DNA from 4 places in the Microbispora triticiradicis genome. Region 3 is predicted to be linked to each of the others. Evidence: riboswitches for the same ligand, from Rfam matches in the RefSeq annotation. Region 3 holds a riboswitch; each other region holds the start of a gene.
What was found. A riboswitch is a leader RNA that binds a small molecule or an ion and turns the genes downstream of it on or off. The one in region 3 is predicted to bind cyclic di-AMP.
Positions count from the first base shown of each region.

Region 1: another riboswitch for cyclic di-AMP. It lies ahead of FED44_RS12065 (CHAP domain-containing protein); the one in region 3 lies ahead of FED44_RS22745 (VldE C-terminal domain-containing protein).
Region 2: another riboswitch for cyclic di-AMP. It lies ahead of FED44_RS13755 (glycoside hydrolase family 25 protein); the one in region 3 lies ahead of FED44_RS22745 (VldE C-terminal domain-containing protein).
Region 4: another riboswitch for cyclic di-AMP. It lies ahead of FED44_RS30520 (C40 family peptidase); the one in region 3 lies ahead of FED44_RS22745 (VldE C-terminal domain-containing protein).

Region 1 is NZ_VANP01000004.1:162,465-166,448, reverse strand. Features, by position in the region: gene FED44_RS12080 (TetR/AcrR family transcriptional regulator) at 1-627, shown strand, start outside; gene FED44_RS12075 (dihydrofolate reductase family protein) at 808-1,281, opposite strand; gene FED44_RS12070 (hypothetical protein) at 1,289-1,429, opposite strand; gene FED44_RS12065 (CHAP domain-containing protein) at 1,599-2,273, opposite strand; cyclic di-AMP (ydaO/yuaA leader) riboswitch at 2,287-2,421, opposite strand; gene FED44_RS12060 (hypothetical protein) at 2,748-3,095, shown strand; gene FED44_RS12055 (hypothetical protein) at 3,131-3,984, opposite strand, start outside.
Region 2 is NZ_VANP01000004.1:508,868-512,851, reverse strand. Features, by position in the region: gene FED44_RS13765 (alpha/beta hydrolase) at 1-278, opposite strand, end outside; gene FED44_RS13760 (flavin reductase family protein) at 371-958, opposite strand; cyclic di-AMP (ydaO/yuaA leader) riboswitch at 1,248-1,391, shown strand; gene FED44_RS13755 (glycoside hydrolase family 25 protein) at 1,406-2,143, shown strand; gene secD (protein translocase subunit SecD) at 2,220-3,984, opposite strand, start outside.
Region 3 is NZ_VANP01000009.1:24,014-27,997, forward strand. Features, by position in the region: gene FED44_RS22735 (DeoR/GlpR family DNA-binding transcription regulator) at 1-216, shown strand, start outside; gene galT (galactose-1-phosphate uridylyltransferase) at 265-1,323, shown strand; cyclic di-AMP (ydaO/yuaA leader) riboswitch at 1,396-1,534, shown strand; gene FED44_RS22745 (VldE C-terminal domain-containing protein) at 1,569-2,480, shown strand; gene FED44_RS22750 (hypothetical protein) at 2,537-2,965, opposite strand; gene FED44_RS22755 (DinB family protein) at 3,188-3,697, shown strand; gene FED44_RS22760 (M50 family metallopeptidase) at 3,770-3,984, opposite strand, start outside.
Region 4 is NZ_VANP01000016.1:123,355-127,338, reverse strand. Features, by position in the region: gene FED44_RS30530 (NYN domain-containing protein) at 1-245, shown strand, start outside; gene FED44_RS30525 (C40 family peptidase) at 399-1,340, shown strand; cyclic di-AMP (ydaO/yuaA leader) riboswitch at 1,649-1,809, shown strand; gene FED44_RS30520 (C40 family peptidase) at 1,880-2,431, shown strand; gene FED44_RS30515 (hypothetical protein) at 2,509-3,618, shown strand; gene FED44_RS30510 (glycosyltransferase family 4 protein) at 3,742-3,984, shown strand, end outside.

The DNA of each region.
Region 1 (3,984 bases), on a different contig from region 3:
AACGACTCGGTCAGGCCTCCGGGGTCGGGGCGGACGCGACGCCGCGGCGCCTCCCTGGAGGAGGCGATCCTGCGCGCCGCGGTGGACGAGATGCTCGAATCCGGGTACGCCGGACTGACCATGGACAAGGTCGCCACCCGCGCCGGCACCAACAAGAACGCCATCTACCGCCGCTGGCCCAACCGTCTCGCGCTCGGCATCGCCGCCTACCGGCAACTGGCCACGGCGGTGCAACCGCCCGACACCGGCGACCTGCGCGGCGACGTCCTGGAGATGCTGCGCCTGGCCAACCGCCACTGGAGCTCCCCCCTCGGCGCGATCCTGCGCGAGCTGATGTCGGCCGCCGGCGGCGCGCAGGAGTTCCTCACACAGTTGCCGGAGCAGTCCGGCGACGCCGCGGCCGCCGCCTGGCTGACCATCCTGGGGCGGGCGGTCGCGCGCGGCGAGGCGTCGCCCGAGGCGCTCCATCCCCGCGTCGCCACGACGGCCGTCGTCCTGCTGCGCAACGAGTTCGTCGTACGCGGGGCGCCCACCGCGCCCGACGATGTCCTCGTCGAGATCGTCGACGAGGTGTACCTGCCGTTGGTGCGAGGCCGCGGCACCGCTCACCATGGTGGAGACAGCTGACAGGCGGGGACCGGGTCCCACGAGTCCCTACCGCCATGCGGTGGAACCGTCGGCGCTCAGGCGTTCTCTGATGAGAGGGCGGCGTCGGCTGCCTGATCAGGGACAGCGATGCGCGAACGCGGCCGGAGGCCCGATCTTCTGTCGCCGTTCGCGGTGGGCTTGTTCGCGTACCCGCTCATGTCAACGGCGCACCCGATAGCGCAGGTGAAGCACCCGGTTGCCCTGGATCACCACGTCAGGGTCCTCCAACAGGTGCTGCGCGTGGACCGACCCGAAGTAGCGCTTGCCGGACCCGAACACGACAGGCACGACGTCCATGCGCACCTCGTCGACCAGGCCCGCGGCGAGCACCTGGCCGCCGACGTCGCCGGCGGCGACCTCGACCATGCGGTCACCCGCGAGCTCCTGCGCCTTGGCCACGGCCGCCTCGACGCCGTCGACGAAGTGAAACGGCGCCTCGGGGTCCCAGCCCTCGGGCATCGGCCGGTGCGACACGACGACCACGTGGTCGATGCCACCCGGCGGCTTGCCGCCCCAGCCGTCCGTCAGGTCGAAGACGTGGCGGCCGACGATCGTGACTCCGATCTGGTCCCAGTACGCCCGGGTGTAGTCGTAGGACGTCTGCGACACCTTCAGCTCGCCGCTCTCGTCCAACGGGACGTCACCGCGGCGCCCCGAGATTGACGATGAGCAACGCCGCCGGCATCGGCGGCAGCGTCAGCCGGGCGTACGGCGGCGCACCCTCCAGGTAGTAAAGGTCGTCGATCAGCCCGTCCAGCGGCGGTCGCGGCACTCTGGACACGTACTCCACACCGACGGTCTCGCCGACCCCCCGCCGGGATGGTCCGGCCGTGCTGCCGCCGGAAACGGGCGAGCGTCCGGCGTTGCGCGGCCGGCAGGTCGGTGCGCCATGAAATGCGAGTTCATCGACACCGTCCCGATCGGCGGAGACGTGGGAACCCGGGATCTCGTCAGGAGGTGAGTTCGGCGGGGTAGACCGGGTAGCCGTACCCGGCGACCTGCCAGGTGGGGCGGGTGCGGGCCTCGACGGCTCCGTTGCCGGTGTTGCCCTCGACGGTGCGGATCGTGCCGTTGCCGTTGTCCCTGACGACGAAGCCGACGTGCTGGATGTCGTCGATCTTCTTGCTGCCGCTCCAGCTGAAGAACACCACGGCCCCGGGCTTGGGCGTACGGCCCCAGCGGCCGTGGTCGGCGAACCAGCGGGCGTGCTCCACGGTGTAGGCGTCGGAACCCATGACCGGCTGGATGCCGAGCTGCTGGCCGACCCAGGAGACGAACATGTCGCACCAGGGGGCGTTCTCGTACTCTTCCAGCGCCCCGCCGTCCCGCGCGAGGGTCTCGCGGGCGCGCGGGCTGGTCATGTACCACTCCTGGAACTTGGTCCCGCCGCCGTCGGCGTCCTCGCTGATGCCGACCTGGCTCGCGGCCAGCTTGATGACGTCCTGGGGGCCGACCTTGGGCAGCCGGGCGGCGATCTCGGTCAGGGACGGCGCGGCCACGGCGGCCGGGCCCTTGCCGGCCGCCGGGTTGTCCGCCGCCTGCGCGGCGGGCGGGGCGATCGCCACGGCAGAGGCGAGGACTCCGCCGGCGAGGGCCGTGCGCAGACAGGTCGTGAGGGCGTGCATGATGGGCGAACTCCCTTTGCTTCCATGCTGCCGACCGGGTTAGCTGACGGGTTCGGGCTGGAAGTCGCCCTACGGCAGGTATGCCGATTCACCCCAGGAAGAGGTTGGGTCCCCGGCTCCGCTCGCGCGGATTAGGCAGCCGAACGGCAGGCCGAGATCGGCCGGCCGCGTCGGTGTGAGGTGGGCTTTCTTGACCACTGAGATGAGCAAGTGGGCCCCGAGTTGCCCAAAACGTAATAGACACGTCCAAACCAGTCAAGTGATGACAAGTCGGGTTTTGCCTGGTGAGACGCCGGGGCGGCGAGAGCAAAGGGCGGGTTCGCCCGCCCCACCGGGGTTGCCGCGTTCCCCTTCTTCTCCTCTGCTCACACCTCGGTTCGCTCACAGCGAACGCGCCTCGCTGACCTGGGGTGTGGCCGATCCTCGTACCGGTGATACGGCTGAGCGCCTGGGGGTGAAGTGCAACGCGGCCCCGTGACCTTCGAGGTGCGCGGTGGCATCGATCGACCGCACCAGTCGGGAGTTGCCGGCTACACCACGCCGGACCGGATGGCCGCCAAGATCCGCGCCGAGCTTGTCCTGGCCGCGGTGCGCGAGGCTGCCGGACCAAGGCCCGGCGAACACGAGCCCGACGCCGAGAAGGGCACCGGCATCGCGACGCTGAGCGTCGCACGAGGCGGGGGCGGCGCACCACGGCGACACAACCACCTGCCGTTGTGCGAGCAGTACTACAAGTCGCGCCGGGCAGTGCTGTTCACGCCGGTGTACGCCGCCGCCCCCGCGCGGGGACGAGGCGGCGCGGCGCCGCCGGCTCGGAGATGACCATCGTCTTCATGGCGTCACCCCGGGCGGTGCGGTCAATCGCAGGACGGGTACGGCCATGGGCCGTTCAGGTAGTTGAACATGGCGTTCCAGCTGTAGTACCAGTTCTCCGTGTTGGACTGGCACGCAATGAAGTTGTAACCGAAACTGCCCGAGTCGTCGTCGGGGTAATTGGTGAAGAGCGTGCTGTGGAAGACCAGAAACCATTTCGCCCTGTTGCCGTTGTGTGCCCAGCACAGGGCTTTCAGGGTCTGGTCGCCCATGATGCCGGCCTCCTCCAGGTGTTGGAGAGCCGGCCATATCTCAGTCAGATCCCTGGGACGGTCCCAGCCGGAGATGGGCAGAAAATCTCCGCTGTTCGGTTCGAGGACGGCGACCCGGTTTCCCGCGGTGAGCCAGTAGTAGCCGTTGCCGTCGGTCGTGGCGCAGGAGATTCCGTTGGCCCAGTGGTCTTTCTCTTCTTGACCGAAGTCTCCGCGGTCGATCCGGCCGAGCCCCGCCCAAATCTCCGTCAGTCTCGACGGCGACCAGGTGAGAGAGTTTCCGTAGCCGTTCGTTCTCGCGCAGTATGGGCCGTTGAACAGCCACCACATTCCGGTGCGGGGGACGAAGGTGCACGTGTCCAGCCCGCTGTCGAACTCCGCATGGCCCTTGAGGCAGGGCCATCCGTAGGTACTCCTGAAGTCCCGAGGGTTGACGTGCATGGAGTTCCCGTCGTACTCCGTGGAGAAGTAGATCGACGACACCGAGGACTCGTCCGGATTCGAATTGGTGGCGGTGAAGGCCCAACGCTTGTTGTAGAGGTTGATTGAGTTGACAGTCCACCACCGCAGGCCGTTCACGGTGGCCGGAGGGTCCCATCCTCCCGGGGGGACGTAGCCCTCGTCCG
Region 2 (3,984 bases), on a different contig from region 3:
ACCCGCCGCCGTCCCGTACGGCGCCACCCCTCGCGCCATCCCGCGCACCGGGCCTCGGCATACCGCCGGACGACCGGGGCGGCGCTCCGGCGGGCCAGGGCGCCGGCGGTCACGCCGGCCAGGTATCCGGTCGCGGTCAGCACCCCCGCGATGATCCCCTGCAGCGGCCACGAGCGGGGCAGCAGCGACGGCGTGAGGGACAGGCAGAAGAAGATCGCGGCGAACAGGATCCCGGCCGTGTCCAGTGCTCCGCCGAGCCGTACCCGCCCCTCCCGCATCAGGCCCCCGATTCGCCGCCTGTCCGCCGATTTCGCGGAGCAGGCAGGCTATCAAGTCACCGGCAGGTCACGGCCCCGCCCCCCGCGCGGCCTCACCCCCAGTGGTCGCCCCAGCCCCACAGGTTGGGCCCGAGCGCCGTGGCGGGGTCGTCGTGGTACACGCCGAACCTGCCGCGGAAGAACAGCATCGGCCGCTGCTCCGGATGGACGGGTTCGAGTTCGCGGACGAGGCCGATCACCACGTCGTGGTCTCCGGCCACGTGCACCTCCCGGACCTCGCCGTGGACGCGCAGCAGCACGTCCCGCAGGACGGGCGTGCCCCAGCGGGACAGGTCCCAGGCGAGCCCGGCGAACTTGTCGCCGTTGCTCGATCCGAACCTGGCGCACACGTCGACCTGCTCCTCGCCGAGGACGTTGACGCAGAAGCGGCCGGACTTCCTGATCCGCGGCCAGGCGCGGCCCTTGTGGTCGGCGCAGAAGAGCACGAGCGGTGGTTCGAGGGACACCGACGCGAACGACTGGCAGGCGAACCCCACCGGATCGCCGTCGTCGAGCCCCGTGACCACGGTCACGCCGGTCGCGAACATCCCGAGCGCGCGCCGGAACTCCGCGGGCGACGGCGGCGGCGCGTCGCCGGAGCCGGGGTCGCCGAGGCCGGGGCCGGCGGAAGCTGCGGTCATGGGTTCACCTCTCGCGTGCGGTCCGGTGGCTCCGGTGTGCCTTCGGTGCGGCTCTGGTCCGGTGACTCAGCGCTCAGATCACGAACTTACAAACCCCCTCGGCGCCGCGCCGCACGGGATCCCGTCCAACGGGGCGGCCTGCATGACGAGTCTTCCCAGGTAAAAACAGGTTTTGTCAGGTTTACACCATTGTTGAGCTGTATGTACCTTTAGGTGCCACGGCATGGGTACCGGTGACATCCGCGTCGCCTCCGTTGCCGTGTCGTTGCCCGGACCGTGCGCTCTTCTGTGCGCGCGGCCGCCGAGTCCGCGTTCCGCGGAACCGGGGACCCACTTCTCGGGGTGAATCGGCGCGCAGACCCCCAGATGCGCCCGTAGGGCACTTCCTGCCCGAACCCGTCAGCTAACCCGGTAGGCGGCATGGAAGCAAGGAGCTCAACCCGCGTCATGCCCACCATCAGGTTCTCTCCCGCCGGGCGGCCCTCCGCCCGCCGCCTGCGCGCCGCCCTCGCCGCGGCGGCACTCGCGGTCACGGCCGGCACGGCCACCCTCACCGCCGCCACGCTCGCCGCCACCGCGGCCGCGCCCGCTCCCGCCTACGCGAACCCGCACACGTACGGCCAGGACGTCTCCGGCTACGAGGCCGACCACGACTGGATCAACAGCCGGGCGCAGTTCGGCTTCATCAAGGCGACCGAAGGCCTGGACTGGGTCGACTCGTCCTTCCCCCGGCACTGGCGGGAGCTGGACAAGAAGGGGATCGTCCGCGGCGTCTACCACTACGGCCACCCCTCCAACGACCCGATCGCCGAGGCCGACCACTTCCTCCGGGTGGTGAACGCGCAGCCGGGCAAGCCCGGCGACATCCTCGTGCTCGACCTGGAGACCGCCGACGGCCAGTCGGTGCAGCGCGTCAACGCCTGGGCCAGGAAATGGCTGGAGTACGTGACCGCCAAGACCGGCGTCCGGCCGATGTTCTACAGCGGCTGGAACTTCGCCGACAAGTACGGCCGGGGCCTGGGCGACTATCCGCTGTGGGTGGCCCACTACAGCCGGAACCCGGGCGACATCACCCCGCCGGCCGACTGGAAGAGCTGGGCGATCCACCAGTACACCGACTCGCCGATCGACCAGAACGTCTCCGCGCTGAGCCCTGTCGAGCTGCGCGCCCTCGGCCGCCGCTGAGGCTCCGTGGTTCCGGGGCGGGCGCCGCCCGCCCCGGGACCATCCTCAGCCCGATTTCACACCATTTCCGACCACATCAGACCACCGCGCCCGATCCGTCGCGGGCCACGGGCCGGCGACGCGGAGCGGCGGGCGCGGGCGGCGGCTGACCGGCGCGCCTCTCCAGCTCGATCGCCGCCGGCCCCGCCACGAACGACGACGACAGCGTGCCCGCCACGATGCCGATCAGCAGGGCGATCGCGAAGTCGCGCAGCGAGTCGCCGCCGAACACCGCCAGCGCCGCCAGGATGAACAGCGCGCCGAGACCCGTGTTCACCGTACGCGGCACGGTCTGCAGGATCGCCGTGTTCACCACCCGCCCGAAGGGCGTCCCCCGCGACACCGGCCACAGCTCGCGGACCCGGTCGAAGAGCACGACCTTGTCGTTGACCGAGTACCCGATGATCGTCAGCATCGCGGCGAGGAAGACGCCGTCGATCGGCTTGCCCAGCCAGGCGAACGCGCCCAAGACGACGGCCGCGTCCACGAAGAGCGCCGCCACGGCGGCGGCGCCGAACGTCCACCGGAACCGGAACGCCAGGTAGGCGAGCTGGGCCGCGAGCGCGACGCCGAGCGCGATGAGCGCGTTGCGGCGCAGCTCCGCGCCCAGGCTCGGCCCGACGAGCTCGTCGCGCTGCTTGGTGACCTCCCCGACGCGCCGGTCCAGGGCCTCCTCGACGCGGACGACGTCATCGGCGGTGATCTGCCCGGTCCGTACGGAGATCGCGTCGTCCGACCGCTGCACGACGGCCGTGGGGAACCCGGCGTCCGACACCGCCTGCCGGGCCGCGGCGACGTCGACCGGCCTGCTCGTGCCGAACTCCACGATCCGCCCGCCGGTGAACTCGACGCCGTAGTTCAGGCCGCGGGTGACCAGCCCCGCGCCCACCAGCACGAGCAGCCCGGCCGCGACGGCGAGCCAGTGCCGCCCCGCCCGCATCAGGTCGGGGTTCCGCCGGGTCAGCCAGGTCCTGACCCGGCCGATCGAGCCGAGGCCCGACACCCCTGGGCCGAACCTGCCGATCAGGGCGGCGGCGAGCACCCGGGTGATCAGCATGGCCGAGATCAGCGAGGCGAGCACGCCGATCGCCAGCGTCACGCCGAAGCCCTTGACCGGCCCCGACGCCAGCCAGAACAGCAGCCCGGCGGCGAGCAGGGTGGTGATGTTGGAGTCGGCGACCGCGCTCCAGGCTTTCTTGAACCCCCGGTCCAGGGCGGCCTTGAGGCCCCGGCGGGGCGCCGCGCCGTACTCCTCCCTGGCCCGTTCGAAGACCAGCACGTTGGCGTCCACGGCCATGCCGATCGCCAGGACGAACCCGGCGAGGCCGGGCAGCGTGAGCGTGGCGCCCATCGCCACCAGTCCCGCGTACGAGATCAGCCCGTAGCAGGCCAGCGCGACCGCGGCCAGCAGGCCCACCAGGCGGTAGACGAGGCCGATGAACACCGCGGTGAGGATCACCCCGGCGACGCCCGCCTTGGCGCTCGCCGCGATCGCGTCGGCGCCGAGGGTCGGGCCGACCGTACGCTGCTCGACCAGCTCCAAGGGCACCGGGAGCGAGCCGCCCTTGACGAGCACGGCGAGGTTCTGCGCCTCCTCGGCGGAGAACGACCCGGTGATCTGGGTGGTGCCGCCGGGGATGCCCGCCCCGCAGGTCACGGTCTCGTTCACCTGGGGCGAGGAGATGATCTCGTCGTCGAGCACGATGGCGACCCTGCGCCTGGGATCGCCGATCGGCTCGCAGGCCGCCTTGCCGGTCAGCTCCCGCCAGGGGCCCGCCTCCCGGAAGTCGATCGTCACGAAC
Region 3 (3,984 bases):
CTGATCGCCGCCGCCCAGCGGCTCGTCGTCCTGGCCGACCACACCAAGTGGGGGACCGTCGGCATCAGCACGATCGCGGCCCTCGGCGAGGCCGACGTGGTCGTGAGCGACACGGGCCTGCCCGAGGACGCCCGCGCCGTGCTGTCGGAGCACGCCGGCGAGCTCCTCCTCGCGGATCCGTCCGGCGAGGCGCCCCTGAAGACCGCCTCCGTGTGACGCCGCCGCGACGCCGGAGAAGAGCACTGTGAAGCTGGAGATCGCACCGTGAAGCGCACCATCGCTCATCTGGCCGACGGCCGGGAGCTGATCTATTTCGACCGCCGCGACGACGCCGACCACGACGTGGCCGACCCCCGGGATCTGCCCGCGCGCCCCCTCGCGTCCGAGTTGCGTCACGACCCGCTCATGGACGAGTGGGTGGCCGTCGCCCGGCACCGCCAGACCCGCACCCACCTGCCATCCGCCCAGGAGTGCCCGCTCTGCCCCGGGCATCCCGGCTCGGAGATCCCCTCGCCGTACGAGGTGGCGGTGTTCGAGAACCGCTTCCCGTCGTTCAGCTTCAACACCGGCGCGTACGAGCAGGTGGGCGGGCTGAGCGAGGTGCGGCCGGGGACCGGGCGCTGCGAGGTCGTCTGCTTCACCTCCGACCACGACGCCTCCTTCAGCTCCCTCGGCGACGAGCAGGCCGCGCTGGTCGTCGAGGCGTGGGCCGACCGCACGGCCGAACTGTCCGCGCTGCCCGGCGTGGAGCAGGTCTTCTGCTTCGAGAACCGCGGCGCCGAGATCGGCATCACGCTGCCGCACCCGCATGGGCAGATCTACGCCTATCCGTACGTCACGCCGCGTACCCGGCAGATGCTGGAGACCGCCGCCCGGCACCGCGGCGGCAACCTGTTCGCGGACGTCCTGGCGGCCGAGCGGAAGGGGCCCCGCGTCGTGGCCGCCAACGAGCACTGGACGGCCTTCGTCCCGGCCGCCGCCCGGTACCCCTTCGAGGTGCACCTCTACCCGCACCGCCGGGTGCCGGACATCCCGGCGCTGTCGGCGGAGGAGCGGGCCGCCTTCGCGCCGCTGTACATCGACGTGCTGCGCCGCCTGGACGGCCTGTTCGGCGTCGTCATGCCGTACGTCGCGGCCTGGCACCAGGCTCCGGTCACCTACCGCCGGGATCTGGCCTACCTGCACCTCCAGCTCTTCACGATCCGGCGGGCGGCGGACAAGCTGAAGTACCTCGCCGGATCGGAGTCGGCGATGGGCGCCTTCGTCAACGACGTGCTGCCGGAGGAGGCCGCCCGCATGCTGCGCGAGGTGGTAACGGACTGATCTCCGTACGGTTGCGACTTGGGGTGGCAGTCACCATTTCTTTACCACTAGTATCCCTGGCACCACCGGTCACAGCCGGTGCCGCCTAATCCCGGGCGCCTCGCCCGGGAGCCGGGGACCCGTTCACGCCTCTGGGGTAAAGGCACGTCGCTGCCCGGGCTCCTCCAGCCCGCACCCGTCAGCTAACCCGGTCGGCAGATGGAGAGGAGTGGGCTCTGCCCCGCGCGTTCCCCCTGGCCGCCGGTGTGTTGACCGCCGCGGCCCTCGTTCTCGGCACGGCCGCCGGGGGCGCCGCCGCCCCCAAGCCGACGGAGAGGCAGCTCAAGAAGCAGCTCGCCGGCCTGCAGAAGAAGGTCGACCGGCTCATCGCCGACTACAACGCCAAGCGGGTCGCGCTCGCCCGGGCGCGGGACGACGAGGCGGCGGCGCGCGCCCGCGTGAGCAGGGCGGAGGCCGACTACACGGCGACCCTCGACGAGGTCCGGGAGTTCGTCGGGCTGCGGTACCAGACCGACAGCGTGCGGGTCCTGCCCAACCTGACCGTCTCCGCGGTGGCGTACCAGCTCAAGGAGGAACAGGCCGCGAGACTCGCGCGGGTCGACGAGGTCCGCGCCGAACGGCAGAAGGCCGCCGAGGCGGCGAGGGCGCTCACCGCGTCGCTGAAGTCGCAGGCCGCGGAGGTCGCCGGTCGGCGCCGGGAGGCCGAGAAGCTCATCGACGACATCAAGGACAAGATCGACCGTCTGGTCCCGATCGCCCCGGGCCGGAGGGGCAGCGGGTCGTGGGCGCCCGAACTGCCGGCGGGCGCGGACAACATCACGCCCCGGATGCGGCTCATGCGCTCGGAGGTGGAGGACCACTTCGATCTGAGCTTCCCTGTCGGCTGCTACCGGGCCGAGAACAGCGGTGAGCACCCCCTCGGCCGCGCCTGCGACTTCATGATGAGCTCGGGCGGCGCCATGCCCTCGGCCCAGATGAAGGCGCTCGGCGACAGCTTGGCCGCCTGGGCCATCAAGAACGGCCCGAAGCTCGGCGTGATGTACGTCATCTGGCAGCAGCGCATCTACAACCTCGGCCACCCGGGCTGGCGCCCCATGTCCGACCGCGGCGGCGTCACCGCCAACCACTATGACCACGTCCACATCTCGATGTACTGAGCAGGAGCTTCGAGGGCCGGCGGCCTCGCCGAGCGAGGCGACCGGCCCGTTCCGCGTCAGGCCGGGATCTGCTTCTCGTTCCAGGTGTAGTAGAGGTAGGTGCTGCCGGGCCCGGTCAACGTGCCGTAGACCTGCCACCAGCTGTTGGCGCCGGGCGAGAAGCGGAAGACCTTATCGCCGGGCCGGTCGTCCACGAACACGGTCGTGGACCCGTCGGAGGAGTGGATCTGTACCTCGATCGTGAACGTCTCGGTGTCCGGGATGTCGAGGCAGACCTCGTGCGTGTACGCCGACGGACCGGCGATGTTGTAGTTACGGCCGTCCACCGACGGCCGCTGGACGTTGGTGGGGACGTAGCTGGTCCGGGCGTAGGTGTACCCGCCCGTGGAGCAGTCGACCGCGGAGGCGGACGCGGGACCGACGCCGGTGAGCGTGGCGCCCAGGACGCCGGTGGCGACGGCGAGAACGGAGATCGTGCGCTTCATGCCTCTCCTCATCCGTGCAGCGACCCTCCAACCAAAATGGTTGAAGGCTGAACTGATTCTGACTCGATCTTCCTGTTTGGACAAGTACGGGCAAAGATTCCCCTACGCCCGAGTCAAGCGGGTCGCGAGAGCGCGCCCCCTCTCCTGCGCCTGAAAGGCAGGCCGTCCAGCTGGGCGGAAATGAAGTGGTCGCGCCCCGGGGGCCAGGGGGAGGATGTCCGGATGACCGACACACGTACCGATCCTCCGCTCGCCGCGGGCGAGCGCGAGATGCTGCGCGCCTTCCTCGACTTCCACCGCCAGACGCTGGCCGTGAAATGCGAGGGCCTCGCCGAGGAACAGCTGCGGCTGCGCTCCGTCCCGCCGTCGTCCCTGTCGCTGCTCGGCATCGTGCGGCACATGGCCGACGTCGAGCGGAGCTGGTTCCGGCGGCGGCTCGCCGGCGAGGACCTCGAAGGCATCTACTACACCGACGACGATCCGGACGGCGAGTTCGACAACGTGGACACGGCGTCCGCCGAGGAGGCCTTCGCCACCTGGCGCGCGGAGATCGAGCACGCGCGGGCGGCGGAGGCGGCCTGCGCCGATCTGGACGCGACGACGAAGGCGGCCCGGCAGGGCGTCCACCACTCACTGCGCTGGATCATGGTCCACATGATCGAGGAGTACGCGCGGCACAACGGCCACGCCGACCTGCTGCGCGAGCGCATCGACGGGGCGACGGGCGAGTAGGGACCCGGTCCCTCACCCGCCGGGCCGGGCCCGCCCGGCCCGGCCCAACCGTTCAGCCCGGTTCAGCCCCGTTCAGCCCGAGATGCGGACGGGGTTCACCAGGTCGGCGTAGATGAGAAGGCCGCCCATGACGACCAGCAGGGCCGCCATGACGTACGTCAGCGGGAGCGCCTTGGCGACGTCCACGTAGCCCGGCATGGGCCGCCGGCGCACCCGGGCGAAGGCCCGCTTGACGCCCTCCCACAGGCCGCCGGCGATGTGGCCGCCGTCCAGCGGCAACAGGGGGA
Region 4 (3,984 bases), on a different contig from region 3:
GCGTCTTCGACGGCGCCGAGCTGAACGGGCCCGTGCAGGTCTCCGCGCCGCGCGGGGTGCGGGTGATGTTCAGCGCGCCCGGCGAGATCGCCGACGACCTGATCCGCACGCTCGTGCGCGCCGAGCCGCCGGGGCGCGGCATCGCGGTCGTCTCCTCCGACCGCGAGGTGGCCGAGTCCGTGCGCCGCATGGGCGCCCGGCCGGTGCCCTCGCTCCTGCTGCTGCGGCGTCTCGGCCGCGGCTGATCCCGTCCGGCACGCTCCGTACGAGAGCCGATCCGGTGAGTGATGACTGCCGCGAATAGCTGCGAATAGGTTGAAGCGTCAAGATCGCCTAGATAGAGTCGCGCCGCAGGTTTCGTTGATCCCGAGGGGGCCCGAGTGCAAGGGCGTGTGCCGGTGGCCGCCGTTTTGGCCGCCGTGGTCCTGCTGACGCCGCTGACGGGCGCGCAGGCCGATCCAAAGCCCACCCTCGCCCAGGCCAAGGCGAAGCTGAACCGGCTGAACTCGCAGGCGGACAAGCTCGTGGACCGCTACAACGCGGCCAGTGAGAAGTGGAAGTCGGCCAGGAAGAAGTACCTGGCGCTGAACGACGACTACAAGAAGCAGAACGCGCGGGTCGAGGCGCTGCGCTCGGGGCTGGTGACGATGGCGGTCAGCAGCTACCAGGTGGGCGGCATCGGGACGTGGGGCGTCTTCTACAACCCCGATCCCGACACCATGCTCAGCGGTCTCGCCACGTACAACCACATCTCCGCCGAGCGCATCGGGCGGCTCCAGCAGTACGAGGGCGCGATCCAGGGCCTCAAGGACCGGCGGGACGAGACGAAGACCGTCTACGCCGAGGCCACCAAGGTCAGGGGCGAGCTCGCCGACGAGAAGAAGAAGGTCGACAAGCTCGTCAACGAGCAGATGAAGCTGCTCCGCTCGCTCGGTACCTACAACCCCGGCAACCCCAACAGCGCGGGCGTCGCCTACAAGGGCCCGGCGTCGGGCAACGCCCTGTCGGCGCTCCAGTTCGCCTACAAGCAGGTCGGCAAGCCGTACCGCTACGGGGGCAGCGGGCCGGACTCCTGGGACTGCTCCGGCCTCGTCCAGGCCTCCTGGGCGGCGGGAGGGGTCAGCCTGCCGCGTACGAGCTACGAGCAGTGGGCGTGGGGCGCGAGCCGCCGCGTGTCGCTCGACGCGCTCCAGGCGGGAGATCTGCTCTTCCACGCGGGCTACGGCCACGTGGGCCTGTACGCGGGTGACGGCAAGGTCGTCCACGCCCCGCAGACCGGCGACGTTGTGAAGATTGTCACACTGGCGGACTACCACGCGATCGGCGCCGTCCGCCCCTGAAGCCCGCGATGTGATCTTTGTTCCGGCTGTGAGCTAAGTGCCTTATTTGGACATTGCGATGGCTGATGTGAGCAGAGTCACACATGGTCTTTTGTGACGTGGGTAAGCTGCGGTTTCTCGCGCGCGGCCGTCGTTATCCGATCTTTATGCGCCGGGATGGCTTTGCCGGGAGCCGCCTGATCTGGGTAGCTTCTGGGCCGCGGTGAGCACGCCTCGCCGCGGCGAGCCCGGTCCGGCCGGCCGGGCCCGCGTCATCCACCGTCGCCGGCGCCGTCCGTCTACTTGCTCCCCCCAGGGGATTTCCGGGCGCCGACGACCTGCCGAGTCCGTGCAGTCAGGAGGCACGGAGCCGGGGAACCATCGACCTTCCTCCCGAAGGTCCGGGGTGAATCGGCGCGTCCACGCGCCGTAGGGCGACTTCCCCGCCCGAACCCGTCAGCTAACCCGGTAGGCGTACGCGGAAGATCCAAGGAGAGATCCTGTCTACCACCCCCGCTAGCCTGTCCCGTCTTGCCCGAATTGCCCTCGGAGGTGCCGCTTTGACGGCATCCGTGGGAGTCGCCGGTGCGCAGCCGGCGTCGGCAGACCCGGTGACGGTCACGGTCATCAAGGTGACCACGCAGACGAACACGAGGTCCGCCACCACCGCGGCGGCCAAGAAGGCCACGAAGAAGTCCACGAAGAAGGCGGCGGCCAAGCGGAAGAAGCTCAGCCGGGCCGCGCTCCAGCTGGCCAAGGCGCAGCGAGCGGTCAGGACCGCGAGGAAGCACATCGGCGACCCCTACCGCTACGGGGCCAGCGGTCCCGGCTCGTTCGACTGCTCGGGCCTGGTCACCTACGCCTGGCGCAAGGCCGGCGTACGGCTGCCGCGCACGACGTGGTCCATCCGCAGCGCCGTGCGGACGAAGGTGTCCTGGGGCCACTTCAAGCCCGGCGACCTCATCTTCACCAGCGGCGGCGGCCACGTCGGCATGTACGTCGGGCACGGCAGGATGATCCACGCCCCGCACAGCGGCACGCGGGTCAGGATCGACAGGCTCGACTCCTACCGCAGGGCGACCTTCGTGGGCGCCGTACGCCCCGGCGCCTGATCCGTCCCCCCGGTGCCGAGCCCGTCGTCGCCGGCACCGCTCCACGGCTCCGTCCCCTCTCACAGGTGGGCGGAGCCGTGGCGTTCCCTCGTTACGATGCTCCCCATGGCCTCGGTCCCGCCGGCGCCGCGCCCGCCCATCCCGTACGGCAGGCCCTCGCGAGCGCCGAGGGCCCGGTGAGAACGCGCGGCGGACGGTCGGCGTCCGTGGCCGTCGTGCTGGCCGCGCTGCTGGCCGGTACGGCCGCCGCCGCGCCGCCCGACCCCCTGTCGCCCCTGCTGTCCCAGGCCCGTGCCGCCGTGCGCGAGCAGCCCGGCATGTGGACGGGGGCCTCCGTCGCCCGCGGCGAGCGCGCCGTCGTCGTCGGCGCGCCGCGAAGGCTGGTCGCCGAGGTCGCCCGGCTGGCCGGCCGGGCCGACCGCACGGTCACGAGGGTCTGGGGAGAGCACGGCGGCGCGGTGATCCTCGTGCCCCGCACGGAGGAGCAGGCGGCCGTCCTGGCCGCCCCCGCGGTGGTCGGCGGCCTGGCGGCCGTCGCGACCGGTGACCGGGTGATCGTGCAGCCCGCCGCGTTCGCCCGCCTGTCCGCGATCGGCCGCCAGGTCGTCGTGACCCACGAGCTCACGCACGTCGCGGCCTCCGGGCCCCGCGCGGTGCCGATGTGGCTCCTGGAGGGCTTCGCCGACTACGTGGGTTACCTCGACAGCGGCCTGCCCGTTCATGTGGTCGCGGCCGAACTCGCCGCGGAGCTGGCCGCCGACCCGCGGGCCGGCGGCGGAGCCGGAGCGGAAGGCGCCCCGCAGGCCGGCACCGAGGCCGGTACTACGCCCGGTACCGATGCCGGTACCGATGCCGGTACCGATGCCGGTACCGATGCCGGTACTGGGGCCGGTACCGGGGCCGGTACTGGGGCCGGTACCGGGGCCGGCGCGGCGGCCGGGGCGCCCCTGGCCCGCCTGCCGGAACCCGCCGACTTCGCCGCCAGGCCCGCCCAGGCGTACGAGGAGGCCTGGCTGGCCTGCCGTTACATCGCCGCCCGCTTCGGCGAGCGGAGGCTGGTCGCTCTCTACCGCGCCGCGCTGCGCGAGGACGCCGACGCCGCGCTGCGGAACGTCCTCGGGCTGACCACCGCCGAGCTGACCCGCCTCTGGCGGTCCTCCGTACGGGCCGAGCTGGCCCGGTCCTGATCACGGCCCTGATTCCGGTCCTGGTTCCGGGGCGGGCGAGCGGCGGAAGGGGCCTGCGAGAATGCGATCTCGGGCGGGCCGCGTGGCCGTGGACCGTCCGCCGCGCCGATACCGGGGGTGAGGATGGCGAACAGGACGTTGATCGTCACGAACGACTTCCCGCCCAGACCGGGAGGCATCCAGGCGTTCGTGCACGGCCTCGCCTCCCGCAGGCCGCCCGGCTCGGTCGTCGTGTACGCGCCGCGGTGGAAGGGGTGTGAGGAGTTCGACGCCCGCCAGCCGTACGAGGTGGTCCGTCATCCCTCGACCCTCATGCTGCCGACGCGCGCGGTGGCGGGCAGGGCTGCGGCGCTGGTCGAGGACGGC